DNA from 3 places in the Streptomyces sp. NPDC111507 genome. Region 2 is predicted to be linked to each of the others. Evidence: riboswitches for the same ligand, from Rfam matches in the RefSeq annotation. Region 2 holds a riboswitch; each other region holds the start of a gene.
What was found. Region 2 has a riboswitch for cyclic di-AMP ahead of ACZ7M2_RS44940 (M23 family metallopeptidase). Riboswitches for the same ligand answer to the same signal wherever they lie in the genome.
Positions count from the first base shown of each region.

Region 1 (10,473 bases), on a different contig from region 2:
CCCTCATCGAGGAAGCGATGAAGATCGCCGAGCAGATGGAGAAGGACGGCGTCGCCTCCGGCGAACCCGCCGTCACCGTGAGCTGATCAGCACGGACCGAGAGGGGGCCCGAGCGTGACGATTCTGGAGAGCATCCGGGGACCACGCGACCTGAAGGCGCTGTCCGAGGCGGACGTCGGTGAACTGGCGGATGAGATCAGGGAGTTCCTGGTGCACGCGGTCGCCAGGACCGGCGGTCACCTCGGACCCAATCTGGGGGTGGTGGAACTCTCCATCGCGCTCCACCGGGTCTTCGAGTCACCCGTCGACCGCATCCTGTGGGACACCGGCCACCAGAGCTACGTACACAAGCTACTGACGGGACGCCAGGACTTCTCCAAGCTGCGCGGAAAAGGTGGCCTGTCCGGCTATCCCTCGCGTGAGGAGTCCGAGCACGACATCATCGAGAACAGCCACGCCTCCACGGCGCTCGGCTGGGCGGACGGGCTCGCCAAGGCCCGTCAGGTGCAGGGCGAGAAGGGCCATGTCGTCGCGGTCATCGGCGACGGCGCGCTGACCGGTGGCATGGCGTGGGAGGCGCTGAACAACATCGCCGCCGCCAAGGACCGCCCGCTGATCATCGTCGTCAACGACAACGAACGCTCGTACGCGCCGACCATCGGTGGCCTCGCCAACCACCTCGCGACCCTGCGGACGACCGACAGTTACGAGAAGGTCCTGGCCTGGGGCAAGGACGTACTGCTGCGCACCCCCGTCGTCGGGCACACGATCTACGAATCGCTGCACGGCGCGAAGAAGGGGTTCAAGGACGCCTTCGCGCCGCAGGGCATGTTCGAGGACCTCGGGCTCAAGTACGTCGGGCCGATCGACGGGCACGACGTCGGCGCCGTGGAGTCCGCGCTGCGCCGCGCGAAACGTTTCCACGGGCCGGTTCTGGTGCACTGCCTGACCGAGAAGGGGCGCGGTTACGAGCCCGCGCTCGCGCACGAGGAGGACCACTTCCACACGGTCGGTGTGATGGATCCGCTGACGTGCGAGCCGCTCGCGCCTTCGGGCGGGCCGTCCTGGACCTCGGTGTTCGGGGACGAGATCCTCCGGATCGGCGAGGAGCGGGAGGACGTCGTGGCGATCACGGCGGCCATGCTGCACCCGGTGGGGCTCGGGAAGTTCGCCGAGCGGTTCCCCGACCGGGTGTGGGACGTCGGGATCGCCGAACAGCACGCCACGGTGTCGGCGGCCGGGCTCGCCACCGGCGGTCTCCACCCGGTCGTCGCCGTCTACGCGACCTTCCTCAACCGGGCCTTCGACCAGCTCCTCATGGACGTCGCGCTGCACCGCTGCGGAGTGACCTTCGTGCTGGACCGGGCGGGGGTCACCGGTGTCGACGGGGCCTCGCACAACGGCATGTGGGACATGTCGATCCTCCAGGTCGTGCCGGGTCTGAGGATCGCCGCGCCGCGCGACGCCGACCAGCTGCGGGCCCAGCTGCGGGAGGCGGTCGCCGTCGACGACGCGCCGACGCTGATCCGCTTCCCGAAGGAGTCGGTGGGCCCCGAGATCCCGGCGGTCGACCACCTGGGCGGACTCGACGTCCTGCACCGCTCCGACGACACCCCGCAGGTCCTTCTGGTCGCCGTCGGCGTGATGGCGCCGGTCTGCCTCCAGGCGGCCGAGCTGCTGGAGGCCCGTGGGGTCGGCTGCACGGTCGTCGACCCGCGCTGGGTCAAACCCGTCGACCCAGCGTTGCCCGGCCTCGCGGCCGAGCACCGGCTCGTCGCGGTCGTCGAGGACAACAGCCGGGCGGCCGGCGTCGGCGCGGCGGTCGCCCTGGCGCTCGGGGACGCCGAGGTCGACGTGCCCGTACGGCGCTTCGGCATCCCGGAGCAGTTCCTCGCGCACGCCAAGCGCGGGGAGGTGCTGGCCGACATAGGTCTCACGCCCGTCGAGATCGCCGGGCGGATCAGCGCCGGTCTGGCCGTCAAGGACGCGCTGTCGAAGGACGCGCCGTTCGAGGATGAGTTGTCCAAGGAGAAACAGGAATGACCGACCCTGCGGAGAAGGGGGAGTTCGACCTCGGCGCGCTCCTCGCCGAGCGCGGAGCCGAGCGCTACGAGCTGCACACCAAGTACCTGAACCACCAGCTCCCGCGCATGTTGCACACCATCGGCTTCGACAAGGTGTACGAGCGGGCCGAGGGCGCGCACTTCTGGGACGCGGACGGCAACGACTACCTGGACATGCTCGCCGGGTTCGGGGTGATGGGTCTGGGCCGCCACCACCCCGTCGTCCGCAAGGCGCTGCACGACGTCCTGGACGCCTCGCTCGCCGACCTCACCCGCTTCGACTGCCAGCCGCTGCCCGGGCTCCTCGCCGAGAGGCTGCTCGCCCACAGTCCCCACTTGGACCGGGTGTTCTTCGGCAACAGCGGTACGGAGGCGGTGGAGACCGCGCTCAAGTTCGCCCGGTACGCCACCGGGAGGCCGAGGATCCTCTACTGCTCCCACGCCTTCCACGGGCTGACCACCGGCTCGCTGTCCGTCAACGGCGAGGACGGCTTCCGCGACGGCTTCGCCCCGCTGCTGCCCGACACCCCCGTTCCGCTCGGTGACCTGGACGCTCTGGCCCGGGAGCTGAAGAAGGGGGATGTCGCCGGGCTGATCGTCGAGCCCATCCAGGGCAAGGGCGTGCACGAGGCCCCACCCGGATATCTGCGTGCCGCGCAGGAGCTGCTGCACCGGCACAAGGCGCTGCTCATCGCGGACGAGGTGCAGACGGGCCTCGGGCGGACCGGGGACTTCTACGCCTACCAGCACGAGGAGGGCGTCGAACCGGACCTGGTGTGCGTGGCGAAGGCGCTGTCCGGCGGCTATGTGCCGGTCGGCGCGACCCTCGGCAAGGACTGGATCTTCAAGAAGGTCTACTCGTCCATGGACCGGGTCCTCGTGCACTCGGCGAGCTTCGGCTCCAACGCGCAGGCCATGGCGGCGGGCCTCGCCGTGCTCTCCGTGATGGAGAACGAACAGATCGTCGCCAACGCCCGGGCCACCGGAGAACAACTCAGGTCCCGGCTCGCGGCGCTCATCGACAAGTACGAGCTGCTGAGCGACGTACGCGGCCGGGGCCTCATGATCGGCATCGAGTTCGGTCGGCCCAAGTCGCTCATGCTGCGCAGTCGTTGGACCATGCTGCAGGCCGCCCGCAAGGGACTGTTCGCGCAGATGGTCGTCGTCCCGCTGCTCCAGCGGCACCGCATCCTCACCCAGGTCTCCGGCGACCACCTGGAGGTGATCAAGCTGATCCCGCCGCTGATCATCGGCGAACGGGACGTGGACCGGTTCGTGGAGGCCTTCACCGCCGTGATGGACGACGCCCACAGCGGCGGCGGCCTGATGTGGGACTTCGGAAAAACCCTGGTCAAGCAGGCGGTCGCCAACCGCTAGCCCCGCGGCGCGAGGAGACGGGGCGGGCTCGCAGCAGGGGCCGCCCGAATCGGGGCGGGCTCGAGGTACGGGCCCGCCTCAACCAGGGACGATCGTTTTGCCTCTGGGGCAAGAAACTTGCCCGAGAGGCAAGTGTGCGGCTCAATGGAGTGCATGAACCCTGTCGAGCCGGGGGCGGCCGCCACACCGCCCGAGTCCGCAGCAGCCGAGGTGCTGCCCGCCGTCGCACCGCAGCTGCGTGCGCTGCGCCGCCGGGCCGCGCTCACCCTGGAGGCCGCGGCCGGCGCCGCCGGCCTTTCGGCTGCCCACCTCTCCCGACTGGAGACGGGGCAGCGCCAGCCCTCGCTGCCGATGCTGCTCGCACTCGCTCGTATCTACGGTACGACGGTCTCGGAGCTGCTGGGCGAGACGGTCGCCGAACGGGACGCGATCGTTCGGGCCGCCGACATGGAGCCGACGAAGGCGGGCGGCTGGACCTACTGGCAGGCCGGTGCCCCGGGCCGCGGAATGCAGGCCCTGCGGGTGCACGTCCCCTACGGCTCGCAGGGCGACATCGTGCGCGTCCACCCCGGTGAGGAGTGGCTCTACGTCCTCCAGGGGCGGCTGCGGCTGCGCCTCGGGGACACCGCCCAGGTGCTCGCCCCCGGGGACAGCGCGCACTTCGACTCGCTGACCCCGCACCGCATCGCGGCCGCCGATCAGTCGGGGGCCGACCTCCTCTTCGTACACACCCTGCTGCAGAGCCCCACCGCCGCGCTGTGTCTCGGCCCGGCGGCAGGGCACCCGACCATGGGAGAGCTGTCATGACGGAATCCACCCAACCCCCGGAGTCCACGGAATCCGCCGACCCCGCCACTCGGCGGCGCATGGTCGAGAAGTTCCCCCGCGCCCTGTGGGTACGTCTCTTCATCTACATCGCCGTCGGCCACCTGTTCGCGGCCTTCATCTATCTGCTGTTCGAGCTGGGCGGGCAGAACCAGTAGCCCAGGGTTCAGTCCAGCAGGCGCTCGCGCAGCCGCTCCCGCTGCTCGGGCGTGACCCCCAGCCCCTGCTCCAGGTAGGCGTCGATGCCGCCCCAGGTCTCCTCGATCGTCTCGAAGGCCGCGGTCAGATACTCGGCGCGGGCGTCGAACAGGGGACTGAGCAGCTCCATGACCTCGGGGGAGTGGGCCGCTTCCGGGGAGCCGCTGCGGCGCACCTTGTAGCGGCGGTGCGTCGCGTTCGACTCCAGGTAGTCGGCCACGATCGCGTCGCGCTCGACGTCGAGGGCGAGGAGCGTCACGGCTATGGAGAGACCCGCGCGGTCCTTGCCCGCCGCGCAGTGCATCAGCGCGGGCACGCTGTCCTCGGCCAGGGCGTGCAGCACGTGGGAGTGCTCGGCCGTGCGTTCCTTGACGATCGTGCGGTAGGAACCGATCATCCGGTTCGCCGCCTTGCCGTCGCCGAGGTGCCCGCGCAGCTGTTCGACGTCACCCTCACGGACCATCTTCCAGAACTCGCTGCCGTCGGCAGGGTCGGTGAGCGGAAGGTTCACGTTCCGTACGCCCGGCAGATCGACGTCCGGCCCCTCCAGCTTCTGGTCCGCGGCATTGCGGAAGTCGAAGATCGTGTGCAGCCCGAGAGAGGAGAGGAACGCGGCGTCCTCCTCCGTGGCGTGCGCGAGATGACCACTGCGGAACAGCCGTCCGTAGCGCACTCGCCGGCCGTCCACGGTGGGCAGGCCGCCCACGTCTCGGAAGTTGCGCACTCCGGCCAGCTCCGGCTCGGTCGACGGCACCTGCTGCGTCACGGGGGCTCCTCCCATTGGACCGCCGGCGCTGCTCGGCGACGCTCGCCGACGGGAATCGCGCTTTCGACGATACGACATGGGTTCCTCAGGCAATGAAGTTGTCCACAGCCGTTGCCTCCCGGGTGAGACGCCGTTGATGATGTTGGCGATTGAGTGCGGATGTTCGAATCTGTGAGGGTTTGATGATCGATATCGGCGAAGATGGTCGTACGTGGCTTCTCTCGGGTCCCACGAGCAGCTACGCACTACGGCTGACCGACCTCGACGAACTGCTCCATGTCCACTGGGGGCCACGGATCACCCTCGCCGACGCCGAGTCGCTGGCCGCCCTGCCCGGCCCGCCGTACCGGCCCTTCGAGTCCCGGCTCGACGGGCGCGAGGAGTATCCCGTCGAGGGCGGCCCCCGCTTCGTACGCCCGGCGCTGTCCGTACGGACACAGGAGCGGCGCGGCACCGAGTGGCGTTTCGAGACATCCTTCGTGGAGCGACACGCCGACGGCGACGAACTGCGGCTGCGCTTCGCGGACGACGGGCTCGGCATCACCCTGCACTACCGGATGCGCGGCGACGTCGTCGAGCGCTGGGTGACCCTGGCCAACGAAGGACCTTCCCTGGAGCTGCTGCGCGCGGACTCCGCGACCTGGACGCTGCCCGAGCGCGACGGGTGGCGCCTCTCCCAGCTGCACGGGCGGTGGGCGGCCGAGTCCCGGCTCGCGCGCTCCCCCCTCACCTACGGTGAGAAGGTCATCGGCAGCCGCCGCGGGCACACCGGGCACCAGCACCTGCCGTGGGTCGCGCTGGACAGCGGGGCGAGTGAGGAGAGCGGCGAGGTCTACGGGTGCGCGCTCGGCTGGTCGGGCTCGTGGCGGATCTGCGTGGCCCAACTCCCCGACGCGCGCGTGCAGGTCTCCGGCGGCGCCGGGTACGACGACTCCGGACTGCTGCGCCTGGAGGCGGGGGAGTCGTACACCACCCCCGTCTTCGCGGGGCTGTGGAGCGACGGCGGCTTCGGCGCGGCGAGCCGGACGTGGCACGCGTACCAGCGGGCGTTCGTGATCCCGGACGCGGACCAGGACCGGCCGGTGCTCTTCAACTCCTGGGAGGCCACCCACTTCGACATCTCCGAGGAGCGGCAGCGGGAGCTGGCCCGGCGGGCCGCGGAGATGGGCGTCGAGCTGTTCGTCGTCGACGACGGCTGGTTCGGGGCAAGGACGAGCGACCGCGCCGGGCTCGGCGACTGGGCCCCCAACCCGGACCGCTTCCCGCAGGGACTGAAGCCGCTCGCCGACGACGTGCACGCGCTCGGCATGCAGTTCGGGATCTGGGTCGAGCCGGAGATGGTCAACCCGGACAGCGAGCTGTACCGCGCGCACCCTGACTGGGTGCAGTTCCAGCCGGGGCGGACCCGGACGGAGTTCCGCAACCAGCTCGTACTCAACCTCGCCCGACCGGATGTCCAGGAGTACCTGTGGGAGCAGCTCGACGGCCTGCTCTCGAGCGCCCCGATCGACTATGTGAAGTGGGACTTCAACCGCTGCTTCACGGACGCCGGTTGGCCCGGCGAGCCGTATCCGCAGAAACTGTGGGTCGAGCACGTGGAGGCCCTGTACGGGCTCCTGGACCGGCTGCGCGCCGAGCATCCAGGGGTCGCCTTCGAGTCCTGTTCGGGCGGTGGCGGCCGGATCGACCTCGGCGTCATGGCGCGTACGGACCAGGTGTGGACCTCCGACAACACCGACCCGCTCGACCGGCTCGCCATCCAGCACGGCTTCAGCCAGATCCACCCGGCCCGGATCATGGCCGCCTGGGTCACCGACAGTCCGAACGCGCAGCTCAACGGTCGGATCAGTTCGCTGCGCTTCCGGTTCGTGAGCGCCATGGCCGGGGTGCTGGGGGTCGGCGGTGACCTGGCCGACTGGAGCGAGGCGGACCTCGTCGAGGCGCGGGAGTGGGTGGAGCTCTACAAGGAGATTCGGCCGGTCGTGCAGCGCGGCGACCTCTACCGGCTGCGGCCTCCGGAGGGCGGGCTGAGCGCCGTGCAGTACGTCCACGGCGACGAGACCGTCGTCCTCGCCCTGCTCCAGGCCCAGCGTCACGGCGAGCCGGTCGCCCCGCTCCGGTTGCGCGGGCTCGATCCGAGCGCCGCGTACGAATGCCGCGAAACGGGCGAAGTGCACCGAGGTGCGGTGCTGCTGCATCACGGGTTGCGGACGAGGCTGCGCGGGGACTTCGATGCGGCAGTTGTCCGACTACGCCGTATGTGAGCGATCTGTCCTTATTGATGCCTTAATTCTAATTGGAGCTGGAATAAAGGACCGTGGTGTGACCTGCGTGAGCAGCGTCATATTCGTGACGATGCGTTGCGGGCCCGCTTTCTCGATCCGCCCGAATTCCCGGGCGGGTCGAGAGGTGGCGGAGGTCATTGTCCACGGAGGGTGACCGGAATTCCGGCCTGGATCAAGAAAGGCATGCACGCAGAAAAGCCACATGGTTGGCGATGCGCCCCCATCTCGCTTACGTTCGCCCTCAATCCGGACGGACGCCCAATCCTGCCGCCGCCCGGTATCCGCACACCCACCGGTAACCGGCAGGAGCGGGGGACCCACAGGTACCACGCCTGTTCCGGTCTCCGGAACGGCTAGGGGTATAGCCGCGCAGCCGCGTGGCCGGGCATCTCCAGCCCGCACCCGACAGCTCACCCCGCAGGCGCCGGAGAGGAATTCTTCATGCCCGCGAAGGGTAAGCACCGCCGACCCAAGTCCCAGCGTTTCTCACGCTCGATCGCCGTGGCCGGAACCGGTGGCGCCGCCCTCGCGCTGCCGCTGATGGGGGCCGCCGGTGCCCATGCCGCGACGCCGACGGCCGCGGTTTCGTCCACTCCGGAAAAGACCGCGACCATTTACGGCGCGGCGGTTTCGGAAAAGACCGTGACGGTTTCGGAAAAGACGGCGACGACGTCCACGGTCTCGACGAAAACCTATTCGGTGAAGGCCGGCGACTGGCTCTCCAGGATCGCCGAGCGGCAGCACGTCAGGGGCGGCTGGCAGAAGCTCTACTCCGACAACCGCCAGGCCATCGGCAGCGACCCCTCGCTGATCCACCCCGGTCTGAAGCTCACGATCGGCGAGAGGGCCGCGTCGACCGACGACACCGAGCCGTCGACCAAGACGTCCACGCAGTCGTCCGCCAAGACGTCCACGCGGTCGTCGGCGCAGTCGGCCACCGGGTCGTCCGGCGCGGCGGACGCGCCCAAGACCCAGGCCGCCGCCCCCCGGGCCACCGGCACCGCCACCGACACCGGTTACACCCTGCCGGTCGGGGGCGCCACCATCGGCACCGGCTACAAGGTCGCCGGCAGCATGTGGTCCAGCGGCTATCACACCGGCGTGGACTTCGTGGTCCCGACCGGCACCACCATCAAGGCCGTCGCCGCCGGCACCGTCGTATCGGCCGGCTGGGGCGGCGCGTACGGCAACCAGGTCGTCATCCAGCACGCCGACGGCCGGTACTCGCAGTACGCCCACATGTCCGCCCTGTCCGTCTCGGCGGGCCAGACCGTGACCGAGGGCCAGCAGATCGGCCTCTCCGGCGCGACCGGCAACGTCACCGGTCCGCACCTGCACTTCGAGATCCGCACCACCCCGAACTACGGCTCGGACATGGACCCGGTCGCGTATCTGCGCTCGCACGGTGTCGCCGTCGGCTGACACCCGCCGCGCCTCTCACGTCTTCGAGGGTCGGACCCCGCGATCGCGGGGTCCGACCCTCGGCGTTTCGCCACGCGTCTCGGCGTGGTCCTTTCATGATCGGCACATTGCGGCCTTGTGGCACCTGCGCACGAGGTCTCGACACGGTGCGAGTGGGGCTTCACAGTGATCTCCGTAAGCGCTTTCTGCGTCTTCGGCGGCGGCATCGCGACCGTCGTCGCCACCGCAAGGAGCACGCCATCGTGAGACCTCGAAGACTCGGCGTCGGCACCGCCGCCGCGCTGCCGGCCGGTCTGGTCGCCGCGCCCTCGCACGCCACCGAACAGCATCCGCCGCCGCGCCGGATCGTGGAGAACCTGGACCGCGGTCTGGTCGCCGTCCCCTCGGGCAAGGGCACCTTCCTGAGCCGGCGGTTACTCGGCACGGAGTACGCGCTCCGCCCAGTTCTCGGCTCCGCTCGAACAGGGGGTGCCCCCACCGGGGACGCGATCGCGTTCACCGTGTACAAGGGCGGACGGCGGCTCGACCAGGCGCCGGTCACCCGGTCGACCACGTACCAGGACGACAGCCGGGGCACCGGCACCTACACCGTGCGTGCCGTCGTCAACGGCCCTGAGCGGAAGCCGAGTTCGGCGGCGCCCGACCTCGCGCGGGGCTACGCCGAGATTCCGCAGGCCGCCGCCGACGGATACACCGTGCAACACGCGTGGCCCGGTGACCTCGACGTCGGCCGGGGCAGCGCCGCCGACATCGACCCCGGCCACCCCGGCTACGCGTACTGGACCTCCACCGCCGACGTCACCCGCCCAGGCGCGGGCGTCTTCAACGTCCAGGACGGAAAGGTCTCCACGACCACGCCCGGCGTCAACTTCCGCATCTGGTGGGACGGCGACAAGGGCGCCGAACTCCTCGCGTGCACGCACGTCGACAACACGCACGTCGACAAGCGGGATCCGAAGGCCGAGACCAGCACGCGCCTCCTCGACCCGGCCGGTGTCGTCTCCGGCGCCCGCAACGCGACCCCGTTCTACGGCGACCTCCTCGGTGACTGGCGCGAGGAGATCCTCGCCGAGACCGGCGACCACACCGCGCCGCGCCTGTACACCACCACCGAACCGACGAAGACCCGTATCCACACGCTCGCCCAGAACCCCGGCCACCACCTCGGCCGGATCGTGCGCGGCTGTCTCCAGTCGACGTACACGGACTACCACCTGGGCACCGAGACCCGGCGGGTGCCGAAGCCCGCCATCACCACCGCCGCTCGCACAGAAGGAACCTCATGACCACCCGCAGAGCCTTCGCGACCCTCGCCGCCGGTGCCGCGCTGTCGACGCTCGTCCCTGCCACCGCCGCGAGCGCCACGCCGCGCCACCGTCGCGGCCGGCTCATCGCCCACGACGGCTTCCGCCGCGGCCTCGGCCAGTGGGTCACCGAACTGCAGGACGGCGGCACGGTCACCGCCTCACACGGCGTCCTGGACATCGACGTACCGAGCGGTGCGACGGTCTGGTTCAAGCAGCGGCTCGAGGGGCCG
Region 1 is NZ_JBVKBU010000021.1:77,462-87,934, reverse strand. Features, by position in the region: gene ispG (flavodoxin-dependent (E)-4-hydroxy-3-methylbut-2-enyl-diphosphate synthase) at 1-86, shown strand, start outside; gene dxs (1-deoxy-D-xylulose-5-phosphate synthase) at 115-2,043, shown strand; gene ACZ7M2_RS46135 (aspartate aminotransferase family protein) at 2,040-3,440, shown strand; gene ACZ7M2_RS46130 (helix-turn-helix domain-containing protein) at 3,594-4,247, shown strand; gene ACZ7M2_RS46125 (DUF6126 family protein) at 4,307-4,423, shown strand; gene ACZ7M2_RS46120 (tyrosine-protein phosphatase) at 4,432-5,229, opposite strand; gene ACZ7M2_RS46115 (alpha-galactosidase) at 5,412-7,493, shown strand; cyclic di-AMP (ydaO/yuaA leader) riboswitch at 7,795-7,953, shown strand; gene ACZ7M2_RS46110 (M23 family metallopeptidase) at 7,956-8,936, shown strand; gene ACZ7M2_RS46105 (rhamnogalacturonan lyase family protein) at 9,179-10,222, shown strand; gene ACZ7M2_RS46100 (DUF6250 domain-containing protein) at 10,219-10,473, shown strand, end outside.
Region 1: linked by a shared signal. The riboswitch ahead of ACZ7M2_RS46110 (M23 family metallopeptidase) and the one ahead of ACZ7M2_RS44940 (M23 family metallopeptidase) in region 2 are both predicted to bind cyclic di-AMP.

Region 2 (10,473 bases):
TCGGGGTCCGGATCGTCGCCCTCCTCAACGACATCAGCGTGTGGTGGCACGTGCTGGGCGTCGGGGTGATCGTGGGCGCGCTGGCCTTCGTGCCGGACCACCATCAGTCGGCGTCCTTCGTGTTCACGCACTTCGTGAACAACACCGGGTGGGGCAGCGGCGTGTACGTGGTCCTCGTCGGCCTGCTGATGGCGCAGTACACCTTCACCGGGTACGACGCCTCGGCCCATATGACCGAGGAGACCCACGACGCGTCGACGGCGGGCCCGAAGGGCATCGTGCAGTCGATCTGGACCTCGTGGATTGCCGGATTCGTGCTGCTGCTGGGCTTCACCTTCGCCATCCAGTCGTACGACAAGGAGCTGGGCTCGGCGACGGGCGCGCCGCCGGCGCAGATCCTGCTCGACGCGCTGGGGGCGACGGCGGGCAAACTCCTGCTCCTGGTCGTGATCGGCGCGCAGCTCTTCTGCGGGATGGCGTCCGTCACCGCCAACAGCCGCATGATCTACGCGTTTTCGCGCGACGGGGCGTTGCCGTTCTCCCGGGTCTGGCACACCGTGAGCCCGCGCACCCGCACGCCGGTCGCGGCGGTGTGGCTGGCGGCCCTGGGCGCGCTCGTGCTGGGGCTGCCGTACCTGATCAATGTGACGGCGTACGCGGCCGTGACGTCGATCGCCGTGATCGGGCTCTACATCGCGTACGTCATCCCGACGCTGCTGCGGCTGCGCAAGGGGGAGGCGTTCGAGCGGGGGCCGTGGCACCTGGGCCGCTGGTCGCGCGCGATCGGCGTCGTCTCGGTCGCCTGGGTCGTCGTGATCACGGTCCTGTTCATGCTGCCGCAGGTCTCCCCGGTCACCTGGGAGACCTTCAACTACGCCCCGGTCGCGGTCCTCGTCGTCCTCGGCTTCGCCGCGACCTGGTGGCTGGCGTCGGCCCGCCACTGGTTCCTCAACCCCGACCACGCCCGCACGCTCGCCCGCGTGGCGGCACGCAAGGACGCGCCCGAACCGGTTGATCCATAGGGCTGTTCGCTGTTGGCGTGGCCGGGACGCGGATACCCGATCGGACTCCCGGCCACGTCCGGCTATGCTCGGGGATGCATCGGCACGGGATCGATACGGGCCGACGTGTGGACCCTTAGCTCAATTGGCAGAGCAGTGGACTTTTAATCCATTGGTTGTGGGTTCGAGTCCCACAGGGTCTACCGAAAAGCCCCAGGTCAGAGGGATTCTGACCTGGGGCTTCGGTGTGTCCGGGGGGTGTGGGGCCCGGTGGCTCAGCCTGCTGTGAGTTCCGGCAGGGGGAGTGTGTGCTGGGTCTGGAGGACCTTGGCGCGCAGGTAGCGCACGTTGTGGGCCGTGGTGAAGACGCCCGTCGGGACGCGGTGGGAGACCGTGACGCCGAGGTCGCGCAGCTGCTCTGCCTTGTCCGGGTTGTTGGAGAGCAGGTCCAGGTCGTCGATGCCGAGGGCCTGGAGCATCTGGGCCGCCGCGGTGTAGTCGCGGCCGTCCTCGGGCAGGCCGAGGGCGGCGTTGGCGGCGTAGGTGTCGAGGCCCTGGTCCTGCAGGGCGTACGCGTCGAGCTTGTTGTAGAGGCCGATGCCGCGGCCCTCCTGACGGAGGTACAGGAGCACTCCGCCGCGCTCCGCGATCTGCTCCACCGCCTCGCGCAGCTGCGGGCCGCAGTCGCAGCGGGCCGAGCCGAAGACGTCACCGGTCAGGCATTCGGAGTGGAGCCGCACCAGCGGGGTCGCGCCGGGCTTGCCGAGCACGACGGCGAGGTGTTCCTTGTCGTCGGTGAGGCCGTGGAAGGTGACCAACTCCGCGTCGACCGAGTAGCCGTCGCCGAAGCGCAGGGGCACAGTGACGCGGGTGCGCACCGTGGCGGTGGGGAATTCGCGCATGTTGTCTCTCCGGTCCAGCGGGTGTGGTGCGAGTTGTGCCGGTGGTGCTTCAGTTTTGAAGCACTGCCTCGGAGACAGACAGTACACGGTGCTTTAAAGTTCAAGCAACGGTTTCGCTCGATTCTGTGTCATACGGCTCACTAAGAGTGCTGCCGTACGGATCACGAGGAACGCCGTCGCCGACTCACGAAGAACGCCGTCGCCACGGCAGATCTTCCCCGCAGGCCCCGGGATTCTCCCCCTGGATGCCGCGGGTGATGGCCTCGCAGATCTCCTCCAGTTGCCCCACCTGCTCAGGGGTCAGCCGGTCGAAGACCGCCGTCATGACCTGCTCCGCGTGACCCGGGGCCGCCCGCTCCAGAACGGCCATCCCTTCGTCCGTGAGGACCGCGACCTGGGTGCGTTTGTCGCTGTGGCAGCCCTCCCGGCGCACCAGACCGTCGTTCGCCAGCCGGGTCACGCCGTACGTCAGCCGGCTGCGGGTGATCTTCAGGGTCTCGGCGAGATCGGTCATCCGCAGCCGCCGGTCCGGTGCCTCGGACAGCATGGCCAGGATGGAGTAGTAAAGGTGGGGCATGCCGGTCTCGGCCTGGAGCTGCCGGTCGATCGTGTCCTCCAGGAGCGAGGCGGCGCCGATGTACGCGCGCCAGGCGCGCTGCTCGGCGGGGGAGAGCCAGCGGGTCGTCATGCCGACAGTCTAGGTATTGTTTAAAACTTGAACCACTAGGAGCCCTGCGCTCGGAGCTGGAGAGTGCGCCTCATGCCCCACCCCTATGTCCTGTTGTCCGCCGCCGTCTCCCTCGACGGTTTCCTGGACGACACCGGCCCCGAACGCCTGCTGCTCTCGGGCCCGGCCGACTTCGACCGGGTCGACGAGGTACGGGCGTCCAGCGACGCGATCCTGATCGGCGCCGGCACCATCCGCGCGGACAACCCCCGGCTGCTGGTCAACTCCGCCGAGCGGCGGGCGGCGCGGGTCGCCGCCGGGCGCCCGGAGTACCCGCTCAAGGTCACCGTCAGCGGCTCCGGCGATCTCGACCCGGACGCCCAGTTCTGGCACACGGGCGGCGAGAAGGTCGTCTATACGACGGACAAGGGCGCCGAACGCGCCACCGACACCCTGCGCGGACTGGATGTCGACGTGGTCCCGACCGGCGCCGAGCTGGACTGGCGCGTCGTGCTCGAACACCTCCACGACGTCCGCGGAGTGCGGCGGCTCATGGTCGAGGGCGGGGGGCGCGTACACACCCAACTGATGACACAGGGGCTGGCGGACGAGCTGCAGCTCGCCGTCGCGCCGCTCTTCGTGGGGGAGCCGCACGCGCCACGGCTGTTCGGACCCGGGGGATATCCGCCGGGCCGGATGCGGCTGGTGGAGACACGGCCGGTCGGGGACGTCGTCCTCATCCGCTACGTCCCCACCGCACCCGGGGAAGGTGCCCTCGCCTCCGCCGCGGACCGGCACTGGCTGGGCGTCGCCTGCGAGCTGGCGGCGCTGTGTCCGCCGTCGCAGACCGCGTTCAGCGTAGGGGCGGTGGTGGTGGCGGCCGACGGCACCGAGCTGGCGCGCGGACACTCGCGGGAGGGCGACGACCCCGTCGTGCACGCCGAGGAGGCGGCACTCGCGAAGATCGACCCCGCGGATCCGCGGCTGGGCTCCGCCACCGTGTACAGCAGCCTGGAGCCGTGCGCGCGGCGGGCGTCCCGGCCCGCGCCCTGTGCGCGGCTGATCCTCAACGCGGGGGTACGGCGGGTGGTCACCGCGTGGCGCGAGCCCGACACGTTCGTGACGGAGGCCGACGGGAACGGTCTGCTCGTGGCCGCGGGGGCGGACGTCGTCGTACTGCCGGAGTTCGAGGAGCGGGCTGTGGCGCCCAATCGTCACCTTCTCGCGGCCGGGTAGGGGCGGCCTCGCGGTCGTCCGCGAAAAGCCTGGTGAATCGGGCCCCGTGGATGGCGTACACTAATTTCAACGACGCGGGGTGGAGCAGCTCGGTAGCTCGCTGGGCTCATAACCCAGAGGTCGCAGGTTCAAATCCTGTCCCCGCTACTGAAGGCCAAGGGCCGGAACTCGGAAACGAGTTCCGGCCCTTGGTTTTTTCCCGTTCGCCGTTCCGGTTTTCCTGCCGCCCGGTTTTCCCGTTCGCCGTCCCGCCCCGGTTTTTCCCTGCCGACCCGACTTTCTGTAGTCTTCCGCTCACTATGAGTCGTCCTCGGTGGCTGGTCCGGCGCGCGCCGGCGCTCGCGCTGCTGCTCGCCGTGTGCGCGCTGTTCCTCGGGGCCTGTCACGGCGGTCATGACTTCGTGCCGGACGGCGGGACCGTCGTCGCCCCGGCCGGGCACCACCACGGGCGCGGCGGAGCGGGCGGCGTCCGGTGGTCGGCCTCGGACTGACGCGTCCCCCGGTCGGCCCCTCACCGCTCGCCCCCCGCCCCCGTGCCGGGAAGCCTGGACGGGTGGGGCAGCAGGAAGGAGGCGCGCAGCGGGCCGAGGAGCCGTACGGCGAGCCGTACGAGAAGCCGGATGACAAGCAGCACGACCGGTCCGGTGGGCGGTTGCCCGAGGACCCCGTGCCCGATCCGGGGCTGGGGGACGAGCCGGTGCCCCGACGGCCCGAGGCGGACCGCAGCCGGATCTCCTGCGCGCGCAGCCTCGTCCGGGTGCTGCCCGCGCTGCTCATCCTGGTCGGCGCGTTCTACGACTACTTCACCCCGATGGCCTTTACCGCGGGCCCCCTCTTCACGGCCGCGCCGCTCGTGGCCGCCCCGCTCTTCTCGCTGCGCGGCACCGTGCTCACCGGCGTCGCGGCGCTCGTCGCGGTGCTCACGATCCACATCCGGCTCGGCATCGTCCTCGAGGTGGACGCGCTCACGGAGGTCGCCACCGTGGCGACCGTCGGCGTGCTGGCCGCGCTCATCAACATTCTCGTCCGCCGCACCGACGAACGACTCGCCTCGGCCCACCAGATCGCCGAGGCGGCCCAGCGTGCCGTCCTGCCGGAACCCGACCGGCGGATCGGCGGCCTCGACGTCGCCGCGCGCTACGAGGCTGCGCAGGCGGGCGCGTTCATCGGCGGCGACCTGTACGCGGTGCAGGACTCCCCGCACGGGGTGCGGCTGGCCGTGGGTGACGTACGCGGGAAGGGCATGGACGCGGTGGCCGCCGTCGCCGTGGTCATCGGGGCGTTCCGGGAGGCGGCCGAGCAGGAGGCCACGCCGGAGGCGGTCGCGCAGCGGCTGGAGCGGGCGCTGGCCCGCGAGGGCACCCGGCGTGAGGGCCTCGACGCCTTCGAGGGGTTCACCACCGCCGTCCTCGCGGAGATCACGCACGAGGGCGGCCTCGTGAGGATCGTCAACCGCGGCCACCCGCTGCCGCTGCTTCTGCATGCGGACGGAACGCTGGTCACGCTCTCCGCCGCGAACCCCGCGCTGCCGCTGGGCATGGGCGAGTTGGGCAGCTGGCCGGACCGTGCCGAGGAGACGGAGTTCCCGCACGGGGCCACGCTCCTCTTCTACACGGACGGACTGTCCGAGGCCCGCGACGTGCAGGGGCGCTTCTACGATCCGGCCGCGCGCCTGGCCGGACGGACCTTCCCCGGCCCCGACGCCCTGCTGGCCACGCTCGTGGAGGAGGTCCGGCTGCACACGGGCGGCGCCCTGACGGACGACATGGCACTGCTCGCCGTACGGCGGCCGTAGCCACGGAAGGGGCGTTCTTGATCGATATCACGAGGGGTGATCGGTCGCTGTCCCTCCGCATAACAACTGATGCACCGTCAAATGACCGCCAGGTAGGGAGGCGCGGCCAACTCGCCCGATTTCCGCCGGTCATGGGCGGTAAGTCCTGGCCGAAAGTCGTTAATGATCAGTACGAACAGCTTGGAATCCGGTACCCGCGTCTATTAACGTTCGATAACGCAGCGCGGTCGTCCCAGCCGTCACAAGAGTCGGCTCCGTGCGCACGCGCCGAATCCCGCGAGGGAACCGGGGAACCACCAACTTGGGGTGAATCGAGCGTCTTTCACGGTGGAGACACCGTGGGTTGACGCGCGTAGGAGACCTTCCTGCTCCGAACCCGTCAGCTAACCCGGTAGGCGAGAAGGAAGGAAAGGAGCACGCCCACGTGGCGTCCAACCGGCCTGCCCAGCCCACTTCGTTCCCGCCGAACGACACCCAGACTTTTGGCTACGCCTACGGCAAGGACGAGGGCCCCTGGGAGGAGTGGAACCCCACCGAGGATTCCATCCGTCCCCTCCGTGGCCGGCACCGCGTCTCCAAGCAGCGCGGCGGAGGACTCGCCCGCAGCTCCACGGTCCTGGGCGTCGGCGTCATCGCCGCCGTCGGCGCGGGCGGCATGGCCACCGCGGCGCCCGGCAAGCCGCCGGTCTCCATCTCGCTGCCCGACCTCTCCTCGGTCACCGAATCGGCCAAGGCGCTGATATCCGACGGCGGTTCCAGCACGCCGAAGGGCTCCGCCACCCCGCTCACCAGCGCCGGTGTGACCAGCGCCGACGCCGCGCGGGGCAACACGGACGCGGGCGAGGCGCTGCGTGCCCGCATCATCCAGCAGGCCGAGTCGCAGCAGGACCAGATCGACAAGGCGGCCCAGGACGCCGCCGAGTCCGCCGCCGCGAAGAAGGCGGTCGCGCTGGCCGCCCAGCAGAAGGACGACGCCGAGGCCAAGGTCGCCGCCGCGAAGAAGAAGGCGGACGAGGACGCCAAGCAGAAGGCCGAGGCCGCGCGCCTCGCCGAGCTCGCCAAGAGCTACTCGCTGCCGACCTCCTCGTACACCCTGACCTCCCGCTTCGGTGACGCGGGCTCCATGTGGTCCTCCGGTTACCACACCGGCCTCGACTTCGCGGCCCCCACCGGCACGCTGATCAAGGCCATCCACAGCGGCACGATCACGGAGGCGGGCTGGGCCGGCTCGTACGGCTACCGCACCATCCTCACCCTCGACGACGGCACGGAGCTGTGGTTCTGCCACCAGTCCTCCATCAGCGTCAGCGTGGGGCAGAAGGTGGCCACCGGCGACGTCATCGGGCGCGTGGGCGCGACCGGCAACGTGACCGGGCCGCATCTGCACCTGGAGGTTCACCCGGGCGGCGGCAGCGCGATCGACCCGATGGCGTGGCTGCACAGCAAAGGCCTGAACCCCTGATCGTCCCCGCGGGCCGTATGCGGAATATGGGAATCCGCTACGGCTGTTGAAATAAGGCATGACTTCTCTACGCAAGCTCGGCTCCTCCGACCTCGAGGTCTTCCCGCTCTCCCTCGGCGGCAACGTCTTCGGCTGGACCGCCGACGAGGCGCAGTCCTTCGCCGTGCTCGACGCGTACACGGCCGGGGGCGGCAACTTCGTCGACACCGCCGACGGCTACTCCGCGTGGATCCCCGGCCACACGGGCGGTGAGTCGGAGACGGTCATCGGCAAGTGGTTCGCCGCGCGCGGCAACCGCTCCGACATCGTCCTCGCCACCAAGGTCAGTACCCACCCCGAGTACAAGGGCCTGTCCCCGGCGAACATCAAGGCCGCCGCCGACGCCTCGCTGCGCCGCCTCGGCACGGACTACATCGACCTCTACTACACCCACTTCGACGACACCTCGGTGCCGGTCGAGGAGATCATCGGCGCGCTGGACGAACTGGTCCGGGCCGGCAAGGTCCGGGAGATCGCCGCCTCCAACATCTCCGCCGAGCGGCTCGCGGAGTCCGTGGAGTTCTCCGACCGCGAGGGCCTCGCCCGCTACGTCGCCCTCCAGCCCCACTACAACCTCGTCTCGCGCGACACCTATGAGGGCCCGCTCCAGGAGGTCGCCTCCCGGACCGGCCTGGCCGCCATGCCGTACTTCGCGCTCGCGTCCGGATTCCTCACCGGCAAGTACCGCCCGGGTACGACGGTCGACTCCGCGCGGGCCGAGGGCGCAGGCAAGCACCTCGACACCGAGCGCGGCATCCGCGTCCTGGCCGCCCTCGACGAGGTCGCCGGGGCCCATGACGCGGAGGTCGCCACGGTCGCCCTCGCCTGGCTCGCCGCCCGGCCGACGGTCGCGGCGCCCATCGCCTCCGCACGGACGGTCGAGCAGCTGCCGGCCCTGCTGGCGGTCGCCGACCTGACCCTGACGGACGCGGAGGTGGCCAGGCTGACGGAAGCGTCCGCCTGAGGCCTACGACTGGTAGGGGTTGTACGCGGGGTACGGCGTTGCCGGGGCGGGATACGGGGTCGTCGCGCCGGCGGGGTACGGGGGTGTGCCGGCGGGGTTCACCTGGCCGGGCACCGGCGCGTAGCCGTACCCGGGCCACGGCGGCGGTAGCTGCGGCGGCACCGGTACGGCCGGGGCCGACGCGTGGGCCGCGTACGCGAGGGAGGGGCGGGCGACCTCCCGGCGGCGCCACAGCTCGTGCAGCAACTCCCGCTCCCGTACGACGAAGTCGGCGTTGGCACGGCCACTGCGCCCCCGGTGCCGCAGAAACGCCAGCGAGGTCGCGTACGCCTCGTACTGCGCGACCGAGCGCGCCGCCGCCCTGCCGAAGTGGTGGGCGGCGTAGTCGCGGGCCAGCCGCCGCGCCCGCATCGAGCCGAGCACGTACGGCTCGGGCGGGGTGAGCCACCCGGCCGCCGCGTACGCCGGGAGTTCGGTCCGTACGGTCTTCAGCTCCCGCTGCCGCGTCCAGATGACGAGGAAGGTGAGCAGACCGAACGCGGGCACCATGAACGCCCCGTACACCGCGTAGAAGCCGTACTCCCCGAAGTTCGACGAGCCGTTCCACATCGAGTGCGTGCCCATCGCGAGCAGCAGTCCGGTCAGGGGCAGCAGGACGCGGCGCACATGCTGGCGCTCGGCGGCCAGCGCCGCGATACCGAAACCGATTCCGGTGAGCACCGTGAACAGGGGGTGCGCGAAGGGCGACATCACGACGCGGACGAAGAAGGTCGCGGCGGTGACGGAGGCCAGGCCGTGGTCGCCGTTGAGCTGGTCCGTGCCGAAGGCGGTGCCGAGATAGAGGATGTTCTCGGTGAAGGCGAAGCCGGTCGCGGTGACTCCGGCGATGACGACCCCGTCGACGATCCCCGTGAAGTCCCGGCGGCGGAAGAGGAAGACCAGGAGCACGGCGGCGGCCTTCGCGGACTCCTCCACGATCGGCGCTATGACGGTCGCGCCGAGCGTGTCGGCGCTGGACGGGTCGGCGGTGGCGGTCGCTATCCATCTGGTCGCGAAACTGTTGGCGACGATCGCGATCAGCGCCGCCGCGCAGGCGCCCCACGCGAAGGCGAAGAGCAGATTGCGCCAGGGGCCAGGCTCCACCCGGTCCAGCCAGCGGAACGCGGCGACCAGGAGCGGCACGGGCAGCACGGCGAGGCCGAGCCCGACCAGGAAGCCCTCGGTGCCGGTCTGTTGGCGGACCAGGGCCAGGATGACGAGGCCGGAGAGCGCGAGCAGGGTGATCAGCGCGCCGTAGCGCACCCACTTCCGCTGCCACCAGTGCGCGTGCCGCAGTGCACCGTCGGCCGGCCCACCGGTGGGACCGCCGGGATACGTCGGGTACGGGGGGAAGGTGGCCACGGCATTGACCCTAACGAGGGAGGGGCGCTGCCCGCGACGGCGCCTGGTGGTGTTCGTCCGCGGGGCTTCAGTCGCCGGATGTGTCCTGGTCTCGGTGCTGTACGCGCCGGAACAGGAGGTCGTTCACCACATGACCCTTCTCCAGTCCCTGACCCTCGAAACGGGTCAGTGGCCGGAAGTCCGGACGAGGCGCGTAACCGCCGTCCGGCCGGGTGTTCTCGAAGTCCGGGTGCGCGCTCAGCACTTCCAGCATCTGCTCGGCGTACGGCTCCCAGTCGGTCGCGCAGTGCACGAGGGCGCCGGGCCTGAGGCGGGTCGCGGCGAGGCTGAGGAACTCCGGCTGGATCAGCCGCCGCTTGTGGTGCCGCTTCTTGGGCCAGGGATCGGGAAAGTACACGCGAAGCCCGCTCAGGGAGTCCGGCGTGAGCATCTCCCTGAGCAGAATGATCGCGTCACCGTTGCCGACGCGGATGTTGGTGAGGCCGTTCTGGTCCGCGAGATTGAGCAGGTTGCCCTGCCCCGGCGTGTGCACGTCGACGGCGAGGATCCCCGTCTCCGGGTCCTCCGCCGCCATCCGCGCGGTGGCCTCGCCCATCCCGAACCCGATCTCCAGCACGACGGGCCGCTCGCCCCCGAACAACTCCGCGAGATCGATCACCCGCTGCCCGTCGATGTCGAGCCCCCACTTGGGCCACAGCCGCTGCAACGCGTCCGCCTGGCCCGTGGTGACCCGGCTGCGCCGCGGCTGGAAACTCCGGATCCGCCGCTCGAAGTGCGATCCGGCGGGGTCGGCCTTCGGCCCGTCGGGGAACCGGGGCTCCCCTTTGGCCCGGACATGCCGATGGGGCTCACCTCCGGCGACGGAGCTGGACCGGGGCTCTTCGGGGGAGTCAATGGAGTCAGACACAGTGAGGACGATTTTACGGCGCCCCCGGGAGCAGCCTGCCGCCCCTGCCCGTCCCACTGGCTCCGCCCCGGACTTCCTCACCGGCCCGCAGACGAAGAA
Region 2 is NZ_JBVKBU010000020.1:19,085-29,557, reverse strand. Features, by position in the region: gene ACZ7M2_RS44980 (amino acid permease) at 1-1,022, shown strand, start outside; tRNA gene ACZ7M2_RS44975 (tRNA-Lys) at 1,132-1,204, shown strand; gene ACZ7M2_RS44970 (GTP cyclohydrolase II) at 1,277-1,903, opposite strand; gene ACZ7M2_RS44965 (MarR family winged helix-turn-helix transcriptional regulator) at 2,088-2,591, opposite strand; gene ACZ7M2_RS44960 (dihydrofolate reductase family protein) at 2,664-3,806, shown strand; tRNA gene ACZ7M2_RS44955 (tRNA-Met) at 3,880-3,953, shown strand; gene ACZ7M2_RS44950 (hypothetical protein) at 4,106-4,297, shown strand; gene ACZ7M2_RS44945 (PP2C family protein-serine/threonine phosphatase) at 4,474-5,601, shown strand; cyclic di-AMP (ydaO/yuaA leader) riboswitch at 5,857-6,014, shown strand; gene ACZ7M2_RS44940 (M23 family metallopeptidase) at 6,026-7,063, shown strand; gene ACZ7M2_RS44935 (aldo/keto reductase) at 7,122-8,066, shown strand; gene ACZ7M2_RS44930 (PrsW family intramembrane metalloprotease) at 8,070-9,467, opposite strand; gene trmB (tRNA (guanosine(46)-N7)-methyltransferase TrmB) at 9,535-10,374, opposite strand.

Region 3 (10,473 bases), on a different contig from region 2:
CGCGTTGATCAGCAGCGGGAAGTCGCCCATCGAGCCGATGTCGATCTTCCCGGCGGTCATCTGGGCGGTGATCGGGGCGCCGGTCGCGTAGTCCTGCCAGTTCACCTTGTACGTCGTGCCGTCCCTCAGGGAGTTCAACTCCTTCTCGAAGGAGCCGAGGGAACGAAGCAGGGTTCCCGCGGTGACGGTGTTGATGGTCTTGGACTGGTAGCCGACCGTGATGATGACCGTGGAGCCGGAACCGGTCGTGGTGCCGTTGCCGCAGGCGGTGAGAGGAAGTACGAGGGCGGCCGTGGCCAGGGCGGCGAATGCCTTGAGTTTCATGGAGTTCGGTCCTCTCACCGGAGGAGGTAGGGCATGTTGACCGTGACGGCCCCGGTGGGGCAGCGGGCCGCGCAGGGGCCGCAGTACCAGCACTCGTCGACGTGCATGTACGCCTTGTCGTTGCTCTCGTCGATGGCGAGGGAGTCCAGCGGGCACATGTCCACGCAGAGCGTGCAGCCGTCGATGCACTTCGACTCGTCGATGGTCACGGGCACGTCGGCCCGCTGGGGCGCCAAGGGCATGGCTGTCTCCAGAAAAGTCGTGCGTGGGATGAACCGGAAGGGCCCTTCGAAACGATGAAGGGGTGGAGGGGCGCGGTGGTGAGGGGCGCGGTGATGAAAGGGAGCTGTGGTGAGGGGCGCGGTGCGGAAGGGAGGTGACGGTGGCGTGGTGACGAGAGGCTTCAGAGCGCGCGGCGGAGCTGGCCGCTCATTGTGATGCGGTCGCCGCGGAAGCGGATGAACTCCAGGTCCACGGGGCGGCCGTCGGCGAGGTGAGTGAGCCGCTCCAGCATGAGGACGGCCGCACCGCGGGGCGCTTGCAGGACGGCCGCCGAGTGTGCGTCGGAGTTGACCGCCTCCAGGGTGATCTCGGCGTGCCCCAGAGGCTGGCCGGCGATGGCTTCCAGGAGACGGAAGACATCGGTGTTCTCCAGGTCGGCGCCTAGCAGGGCGGTGCCGAGGTCGAGCGGGATGTAGGTGAGGTCGAGGGAGAGGGGGAGTCCGTCGAGGCGGCGGAGGCGTTCGATGTAGAGGACGTCAGCGCCGGGGGCGATACGGAGGCGGTCGGCCACGGGAGTGGGTGCGGCCACGGGGCCGACCGTGCGGACCTCGTTGGTGACCTGGCCGTGTTCGCGCAGGGTCTCCGCGAGTCCCATCAGCCGGTCGAGTCCGTGCGGGTACTTCTGGGCGACGACGACGGTGCCGACGCCGGGGAGGCGTTCCACCAGGCCCTCCGCGCGGAGCAGGTCCAGGGCCTGGCGGATGGTGTTGCGCGAGGCGCCGTAGTCGGTGCCGAGGGCGGCTTCGTGCGGCAGGGTGCCGTCCGGGAAACCGCCCGTCAGCACCTGGTGGCGGAGCAGGTCGGCGAGTTGCCTCGCCCGGTCCGCGCGCAGCCGGCGACGGTGGGCGGCGACGGTGGTCGCGCCGGGGCCGGCGTGCTCTCGGGCGCGTTCGGTGGGCATGCGACGGACCATACCGACGGGGTGCGGGTGGTGGTGTTGCTGGAGTGTTGCGCCACCTGTCGATGGTGGGGGTCGGGGGTTGGCCTGCGGTTTTGGTCGGGAGGAGGGGAGATCTGCCACCCGTGGGGGCGGGGTGTCTTGGGGGTGCGGGGGTGCGGGGGCGTGGGGCCGACGGGGTAGGGGTCTTCGCCCCCGCCGCCGCTACCCGTCCCCTCCCAGGGGCTCCGCCCCTTCGACCCCCTGGGCTCCCCTCACCGGGGGGAGGGGAGCCCACCGCGGGGCTTCGCCCCTGCATCCCGGCGGGGCTGCGTGCTCGGGTCGTCACGCGGGGCTTTACCTTTCCACCCCACCGGGGTTAGCGCCCCCGGAACGGCACGGGCCTATTGCCCTCGGACCCAGCCGGGCCTATTGCCCTTGGCCCCCGCCGGGCCTGTTGCCCTTGCACCCCGCGGGCCTACTGCCCTTGGCCCCAGCCGGGGCTGTCGCCCTTGCACCCTGCCGGGCCTACTGCCATTGGCCCCAGCCGGACCTATCGCCCTTGCACCCCGCAGGGGCCGTCGCCCCAGACCCCGTCGGGCCTGTTGCTCCGGACCCCGCCGGGGTCAGGAGGGGTTGGGGGCCGGGGTGATGCGGCCGCTCACCTCGCCCAGTCCCACTCGCGTGCCGCCGGGGCCCGGGGCCCAGGCCGTCAGGGTGACCTCGTCGCCGTCCTCCAGGAAGGCCCGCTTGCCGTCGGGGAGGTCGAGGGTGTCGCGGCCGTTCCAGGTGAGTTCCAGGAGGGAGCCGCGCTCGTGCTCGGAGGGGCCGCTGACCGTTCCCGAGCCGTACAGGTCGCCGGTGCGCAGGGAGGCTCCGTTGACCGTCATGTGGGCCAGTTGCTGGGCGGCCGTCCAGTACATGGTGGAGAAGGGGGGTTCGGAGACGACGTGACCGTTGATGGCGACGGAGATACGGAGGTCGTAGCCGCCGGGCTCGTCCTCGGAGTCGTCCAGGTAGGGGAGGAGGGGGTGCGTGCGGGCCGGGGGCGCGACCCGTGCGTCGTCCAGCGCGTCGAGCGGGGTGATCCAGGCCGACACCGAGGTGGCGAAGGACTTGCCGAGGAAGGGGCCGAGAGGGACGTACTCCCAGGCCTGGATGTCCCGCGCCGACCAGTCGTTGAGGAGGCAGAGGCCGAAGACGTGGTCGCGGAAGGAGGAGAGAGGGACGGGCGTGCCCATGATCGAGGGTGCGCCGACCACGAAGCCGACCTCCGCCTCGATGTCGAGCCGGACGGAGGGGCCGAAGACGGGGGCGGTGTCGGAAGGGGCCTTGCGCTGGCCCGAGGGGCGGACCACCTCCGTGCCCGACACCACGACCGTGCCGGAGCGGCCGTGGTAACCGATCGGCAGATGCTTCCAGTTGGGGGTGAGGGAGTCGGTGGCGTCGGGGCGGAAGATCTGTCCGACGTTCCGGGCGTGGTTCTCGGAGGCGTAGAAGTCGACGTAGTCCGCGACCTCGAAGGGGAGGTGCAGGGTCACCTCGGAGAGGGGGTGCAGAAGGGGTGCGATGGTCTCCCGGTGGGCCGGGACCGTCACCCAGGCGGTGAGTGCGCGGCGTACGTCGGACCATGCCGTGCGGCCGGCGGCGAGCAGCGGGTTCAGGGTGGGCCGCGCGAGCAGTTCGGCGTACGGGGAGCCGAGTGCACGAGCCGTCGCTCCCGCGTCGAGGACGTGGTCGCCGAGCCGGACGCCGACGCTCCGCTCGGACGCTCCGGCCCGGGAGAAGACGCCGTAGGGGAGGTTGTGCGGGCCGAAGGGATCGCCCTCGGGGACATCGAAGGGGGGCATCGGGTGGTGCCTCGCTTTCGTGGTCGTGCGCGCTGTGTGATGCGTGTGACTGTGTTGGCCGTGTGATCCGCGCGGTGCATGTGTGGGTGTTGCACGTGCTCCGGGTGGTCGCGGCACAGATTACGGGGGGAGTGACGTGCTGTGGCAGTGCCCAAAGAGTTGCCATGAGTTGCCGCGAGTTGTCGTGAGGCGCCGTGGCAGTACCCGAAGAGTTGCCTGGACAGTGCCTAAAGAGTTCGCAATGTCCGAATAGGCCTTGTCGGACGCGGTAGTTCCGGCTTAGCGTCCTTTGGGGACACGGACGGGGTGGGTCCGGTCCGTAGGGGGGACACGTGGGGGGACCCGTGGCCAGGAGCGTCAGCGGAGTGCCGTTCGACGCCGATCGGAACGTTCCGGGCCTGATCGTGAAGTTTGGCGACTATCCGCTGCACCACGGCGGTGTGGGCGCCATCCGAAGTCTGGGCCGTCTCGGCATACCGATGTATGCGATCACCGAGGACCGTTACACGCCTGCCGCGGCCTCACGCTATCTGCGCCGTGCCTTCGTCTGGCCGACGACGGGGACGGAGGAGCCGGAGCGTCTCGTCGAGGGGCTGCTGCGGATCGGGGCCCGCATCGGGCGGCCGACGGTGCTCGTCCCGACGGACGAGGAGGCGGCCGTCCTGATCGCCGAGCACCAGGAGGAGCTGGGGGAGCGGTTCCTCTTCCCCCGGGTCGACGCCAAACTGCCCCGGCGCCTCGCCAGCAAGCAGGGCCTGCACGAACTCTGTGTGGAACACGGCATCCCCAGCCCGGCGGCGGCCTTTCCGCAGTCGTACGAGGAGATCGTGGCGTTCGCCGAGAGCGCTCGGTTTCCGATCGTCGCCAAGAACCGGGAGGCGTTCGTACGCCGCAGCCAGCCGGCGGTGAACGGGACGACGAGGATCGCGACCCGGGAGGGGCTGCTGTCACTCGCCCGGGACTGGGGTGATCAGCCGGGCGTGATCCTCCAGGAGTACCTGCCCAGGGAGGAGGCGGAGGACTGGATCGTGCACGCGTACTTCGACGCGGACTCGACGCCGCTCGCGATGTTCACGGGCGTGAAGGTCCGCTCCTGGCCGCCGCACGCGGGAATGACGGCGAACGCGTACGTCGTCGACAATCCGGAACTCGCGGACCTCGCCGCGCGTTTCATCAAACAGATCGGCTTCAGCGGCGTCATCGACCTCGACCTGCGCTTCGACCGGCGCGACGGTCGGTACAAACTCCTCGACTTCAACCCCCGGATGGGCGCGCAATTCCGGCTCTTCGAGAACGAGTCGGGGATCGACGTCGTCCGGGCCATGCATCTCGACCTGACCGGGCGCACCGTTCCCGAAGGGGAACAGCGGGCCGGTCACCGGTACATCGTGGAGAACATCGACCTGCCGGCCCTGCTCGCCTACCGGCGCAGCGGCTACACGACCCCGCACGCGCCGGCTCGCGCGAGCGGTACGGAGCTGGCCTGGCTCGCGGGTGACGACCTGCGGCCGTTCTTCACGATGCTCGCGCGCTTCGTGCGGCCGGGCGCGAGGCATCTTTATCAGCTGTGGCGGACCAACCGCCGTGGCAGCAGCACCAGTACGACCACGAAGTGACGAACGTACGTCCTGGGGAGGGACTTCGTGATTCATCCGGTAGCAGTCATCGGTGCCGGCCCGTTCGGCCTGTCCACCGCCGCCCATCTGAGGGCGCGTGGCATCCCGGTGCGCGTGTTCGGCGAGCCCATGGTGAGCTGGCGTGACCATATGCCCGAGGGGATGCTTCTCAAATCGACCCCGGTTGCGTCCAGCCTCGATGCCCCGCAGCCCGGCCACACGATCGCCGACTACTGCGACGCGGCGGGGATCCGCCGGCTTGTCACGGACGAGGACATCATTCCGGTCGAGACGTTCATCGCGTACGGCGAGTGGTTCCAGCAGAAGCTGGTGCCCGAGCTGGAGCGGGTGCGGGTGGTGTCCGTCGACCGCCGGGGCGGCGAGGGCTTCGAACTCAAGCTGGACTCGGGGGAGTCGTTCACGGCGCGGGCGGTCGTCGTGGCCACGGGACTGTACGGACTCGCGCATCTGCCGCCCGAGCTCGGCGGCGCGGCGGCGGACGGACCCACGCCCACCGGCCCCGTCTCGCACAGCTCCCAGCACCACGACCTCGCCCGGTTCTCCGGCAAGGAACTGATCGTCGTCGGCGCGGGCCAGTCCGCGCTGGAGACGGCGGCGCTCGCGGCGGAGGCGGGCGCGCAGGTCCGGGTGGTGTCCCGGGGACGGGGCAGGGTCGCCTTCGGCGCACCGCCCTGGAAACAGCCGAAGCTGCGTCCCGAGTCGCCCTTCGGGCGCGCCTGGTCCCTGTGGGCGCTCAGCTACTACCCGCACCCCTACCGCTATCTGCCCGCCGACGCCCGGCACTACCTGGTCCGCCGGGTGCTCGGCCCCCTCGGGGCGTGGTGGCTGCGCGACCGCTTCGAGGGCAAGGTCGAGGTCAGCGAGGTCTCCGGGATCGTTCGCGCTGACGTCTCCGACGGGCGTCCGGTCCTCTCCGTGCGGACCCTGGGCGGTCGGGGCGAGGAACTCTCCGCCGACCATGTCATCGCAGCGACCGGATATCGCGTCGACATCGCCGCGATGGACTTCCTGGGACACGAGTTGCGTACGGCGCTCGCGGTGAGCCGCGGCACTCCCAAGCTCGGTGCGGGGTATTGCTCCTCGGTGCCCGGGCTGTACTTCACGGGGTTGCCGGCGGCGGCTTCGTACGGGCCGGTGATGCGGTTCGTGTGCGGTACGGAGTTCGCTTCGCCGCGGCTGGCCAAGCACTTGGCGGGCGCGCACGGGTGAGGTGGCCGGGGTCCGTACGGCCGGAGGGGACGGTGACTGGTGGGCCACGCCGTGGGCGGGGCCCAACCCGTCGCGTCGGAGCTTGTGTTGGGCTCAGGCGGCCACAGTCACCGCAGCCGCGTCATCCTCTGGAGTGACATTCCGCTCGGAGTCTTTTCGTACCGCCCGCTCGGTGGGCGGGGGCGGAAGTGCACTCTGTACGCCCGGTACGCCCCGTACGGTGAACGGCGTTGCTGACGGGATACCGGACGTCGTCCGGTTCACGCCGGGCCGATGAGTCGTTCGATCCGTATTCTTCGGATCATGGCCGCTCCGACTGCATATTCACTTATCGCCACTGACCTGGACGGAACGCTGCTCCGCGGCGACGACACCCTCTCCGACCGGTCCCGGGCCGCGTTGGAGAGGGTGGCCGAGGCGGGCGCCCGACACCTGGTCGTGACGGGGCGCCCGGCGCCGAGAGTACGACCTCTGCTCGACGAACTCGGCGGCACGGGACTGGCGGTGTGCGGGCAGGGGGCGCAGCTGTACGACGCGGCGACGGACCGACTGCTGTGGTCGGTGACCCTGGACAGGGAACTCGCGGAGACCGCGCTCGGCAAGATCGAGGCGGAGGTCGGGCTGCTCTACGCCGCGGTGGACCAGGACGGCGTGGACGGGCTGACGCTCATCGAGCCGGGGTACGTGATGCCGCATCCGACGCTTCCGGCGGTACGGGTGCATCACCGCGACGACCTGTGGACGGAGCCGATCAGCAAGGTGTTGCTCCGCCACCCGTCGCTGTCCGACGACGAGTTGGCCTCGGCGGCCCGGGGCGTGGTGGGTTCGCTGGCCACCGTCACCATGTCGGGGCCCGGGACCGTCGAACTCCAGCCATGCGGCGTGACCAAGGCAACCGGTCTGGCGCTCGCCGCCGCCCACCTCGGTCTCACTCCCGCCGCCACCATCGCCTTCGGCGACATGCCCAACGACATCCCCATGTTCGACTGGGCCGACAGGGGGGTCGCCATGGCCAACGCCCATCCGGAGCTGAAGGCGGTGGCCGACGAGGTGACGTTGTCGAACGAGGACGACGGGATCGCGGTGGTGCTGGAGCGGCTGTTCCCGTACCGGTCGGACCGGTTCCGGGAGTCCGGAGAGCCCGGTGGGTCCCGGCAGCTCTCCGAGTCTCTCCGACCTCACTAGCCATATCGGTTACATCGGGCATATGGGCTATATCGGTCGTGTTGGCCGCATCAGCCCCGGCAGTCGTACCAGCCCTACCGGCCCCGCCAGCCCCGCCAGTCCTGTCAGTAGGCTCCGTTGACGTTGTCGATCGAGCCGTACTTCGCCGCCGCGTAGTTGCAGGCGGCCGTGATGTTCGCGACCGGGTCGTAGGGGTTCATCGACGTGCCGGGCACGTGGTAGGCCTTGAACGTGGGGTCGATGACCTGGAGCAGGCCCTTGGAGGGGATGCCGGCCTTGGCGTTGGAGTCCCAGTTGTTGATGGCCAGGGGGTTTCCGGAGGACTCGCGCATGACGTTGCGGTGGATGCCGTTGTAGGTGCCGGGGATCTTGGCGCGGGCCATGATGTCCAGCGAGTGCTTGATCCAACCGTCGAGGTTGTTCGCGTACGTCTTCGAGTTGGTGGGCGCCGTCTTCGCCGGGGTCTTCTTGGTGGTGGTTTGGACGGTTTTGGTGCCCACGGTCAGGGTGAGGCCCGGACGAAGCGTCGTCGGGTCGGGGCCTATGACCGCGCGGTTGGCGGTGTACAGCTTCGCCGGGCCGCCGCTCGTGGGGTACTTCTTCGCGATCGTGGCCAGGGTGTCGCCCGCGACCACCTTGTAGGTGATGAGCTGGACATCGGTGCTGGTGGCCGTGGCGGCCTGCGCGCAGGTCGCGCTCACGAGCGGAAGGGCGAGTGCGACTCCGCCCATTCCTGCGGCGAGGATGCCCCGAGTGAGCATGCCCTGGATCTTGAAGTTGCGGTGCTTGCCTCGTGCGGACATGGCGAATTCCTCTCCGGCGCCTGCGAAGTGAGCTGTCGGGTTCGGGCGGGAGCTGCCCGGCCGCACGGTGTGTGCGACTTCACCCCTAGCCGTTCCGGTGTCCGGATCGGCGGCTTACCTGGGTCCCCCGCTCCTGCCGTGCGTCTGTGTGGGTGGGTGGGGTATTCCGGTCGGCGGCAGGATTGGGCGGTCCGTCCGGATCGACGTGAACGTATGCGAGAGCACATGTCCGGAACAAGCCCTCATTTCCCGGTGTAGATCGCTTTCACCTGGGTGATACGAGGGAGAAAATGCCCGATTAATCCGGAACGCGACGCTCAACTTGCCTTATGCAAAGGGGGAGTCGTCAAGAGGGGATAAAGGGCCCACTTCGCATGGGAGTGACCCAATTCACGCGACCAAGCAGAAATAAAGCGGCACTGGCGGCAAATCGGACATCGCGCTTCGAGTGTCCAGGCCGGTGAGCCCGCGGGCGGAGCCGGGCGGACCTCCCATACGGACAGGTCCGTGTCGGGGTCGTCGTCGGGCAGCCGGCCGGCATTGGGCTTGAAGTAGAGGCCGTAGGCCCAGTATTCGGGGAGTTCGTGGCACATCAGGTCCGGGTGGGGACCGAACTCCTGCCCCGCGTAAGCCCTGTTGATCCTCGCCACCGCCTCGGCCCGGGGGATTCCGAAACGCGTGACCATCTCGTCGGCCATCTCGCGGAAGTACGCGAGCATCCCCTCGTCCAGGGCCATCAGGAACTCACCGGTCCGCGCCATGCTCTTCAGGGTTGCCCATGCCGTGGCCGGGTCTCCAGTCCGCCGTCCGGGGGATTCTTCTCTCCCACGTCCGATGGAAGACCACCTCGTTGCCGTCCTTGCAGATCGGCTCGTTCGAGGCAGATCGGCTCGTTCGAGGTGATGAACTCCCGGTCGTCGCAGCTGAGTTCGGAGCGTGTCTCGACCCGGGCGTCCCGGGGCAGCTCCGGGCGGTGCAGACGGATCGACCTCGTCGAGCGGGTACGGGCGGAGAGCGGGTCCGACTCGTGGATGGTGTACGTGTCCCGGGCGTCCTCCGTGCATTCGAGGCCGTCCGGGTGGACACGGGTGCCGTCGTGGCGAAGGTCGACCTCCAGTCGCCACTCGCCCCTCGCCACGTAACGGGCGACCAGGCGCGCGGGGCGGGCTCGTCAAAGGTGACCGGGGATGTCACTCCTGGGGGTTCGGACTGCTCCGGCTCCTCGAAGGTGATCCTCAGGTCCGACTCCCTCGCTCGCACCGGAAGTTCGAGGGAACTGCCCGCCGGGTCCAGGACGAACCCCGCCGCCGAGCCCGGCTGGGGCCAGATCCACGGCCAGGAGGCGGTGGACAGGGAGAGCCGGATGCGGTGGCCGGGCGGGAATGCGTAGCCGATGGCGGCCAGGTCGAAAACCACGTCCTCCGTAGAGCCCGGTTTCCAGGAGACCGCCTGGTCGGGGTCATAGCGCGCTGTCAGGTTCGGGTCACCCCGGGTCACCGGCGTCGAGGAACCGTCGGCAGCGACGTCGCACACCCGGGCGATCGCCTGGCCTCAGGGGGAGTGGGACGTCAGGCGGAGGCGGACCCTGGGGCGCCCCAGGATCCAGGTCTCCCCCCGGGACCTCGAACTCGAGGCAGGCCGATTTCGCGTCCTCCTCCCGCTGGTTCGGCGGCAGGTCCGCGTCGTTCCCGACGGGGCGGAAACGGCCCGCGTCCACGCCCGTGTGCTGAGGGGAGCGCACCGGCACCGGTGCGCCCCGCAGCGCGTACGCGATCGGGGTCACGGAGGGGGAGAGCCAGGCGGTGTCGCCCACCCAGTGGCCGGGAAGGGACGGGTACGTCGTCGCCGGGGGGCGCGGCCATGACGTAGGAGCGCAGGAGGGGCTCCGTCATGACGCCACGGTTGCTCACGCCGGGGTCCGGATCGCCGTCCACGCCGAGCCCTGGATCGTCGTTCGCGCCGGGCCCTGGATCGCCGTCCACGCCAGGGCCCGGATCGGCGGTCGCACCGGGGTCAGGAACGTCATCCACGCCGAGGCCGGGATTGTTGATCACGCCGAGGCCAGGACGGCCGATCGCGTCGGGGCCAGGGCCAGGGCCAGGGCCAGGGCCAGGGCCGCGGTCGCGGTCGGGGCAGGCCCGGGCTCGGTGACGCTCGTACCGGTCGGTCTGAGCCAGTGGTCCCACCACATCGGCGTCTCCTGGAGGAAACCGATCGCCGGGCCCGGCGGCAGGCCCCGGTCCGGGTACTGGTGGCACCAGGGGCCGATCCGGCCGCGCACACGGTCGGCGGGAAGGCTCTCGACC
Region 3 is NZ_JBVKBU010000002.1:1,005,112-1,015,584, reverse strand. Features, by position in the region: gene ACZ7M2_RS12155 (ABC transporter substrate-binding protein) at 1-324, opposite strand, end outside; gene ACZ7M2_RS12150 (4Fe-4S dicluster domain-containing protein) at 339-566, opposite strand; gene ACZ7M2_RS12145 (GntR family transcriptional regulator) at 728-1,507, opposite strand; gene fahA (fumarylacetoacetase) at 2,110-3,333, opposite strand; gene ACZ7M2_RS12135 (carboxylate--amine ligase) at 3,699-4,949, shown strand; gene ACZ7M2_RS12130 (FAD-dependent oxidoreductase) at 4,977-6,179, shown strand; gene ACZ7M2_RS12125 (HAD family hydrolase) at 6,483-7,364, shown strand; gene ACZ7M2_RS12120 (LysM peptidoglycan-binding domain-containing protein) at 7,469-8,167, opposite strand; cyclic di-AMP (ydaO/yuaA leader) riboswitch at 8,172-8,332, opposite strand; gene ACZ7M2_RS12115 (hypothetical protein) at 8,485-8,928, opposite strand; partial or broken gene ACZ7M2_RS12110 (CocE/NonD family hydrolase) at 8,912-10,473, opposite strand, start outside.
Region 3: linked by a shared signal. The riboswitch ahead of ACZ7M2_RS12120 (LysM peptidoglycan-binding domain-containing protein) and the one ahead of ACZ7M2_RS44940 (M23 family metallopeptidase) in region 2 are both predicted to bind cyclic di-AMP.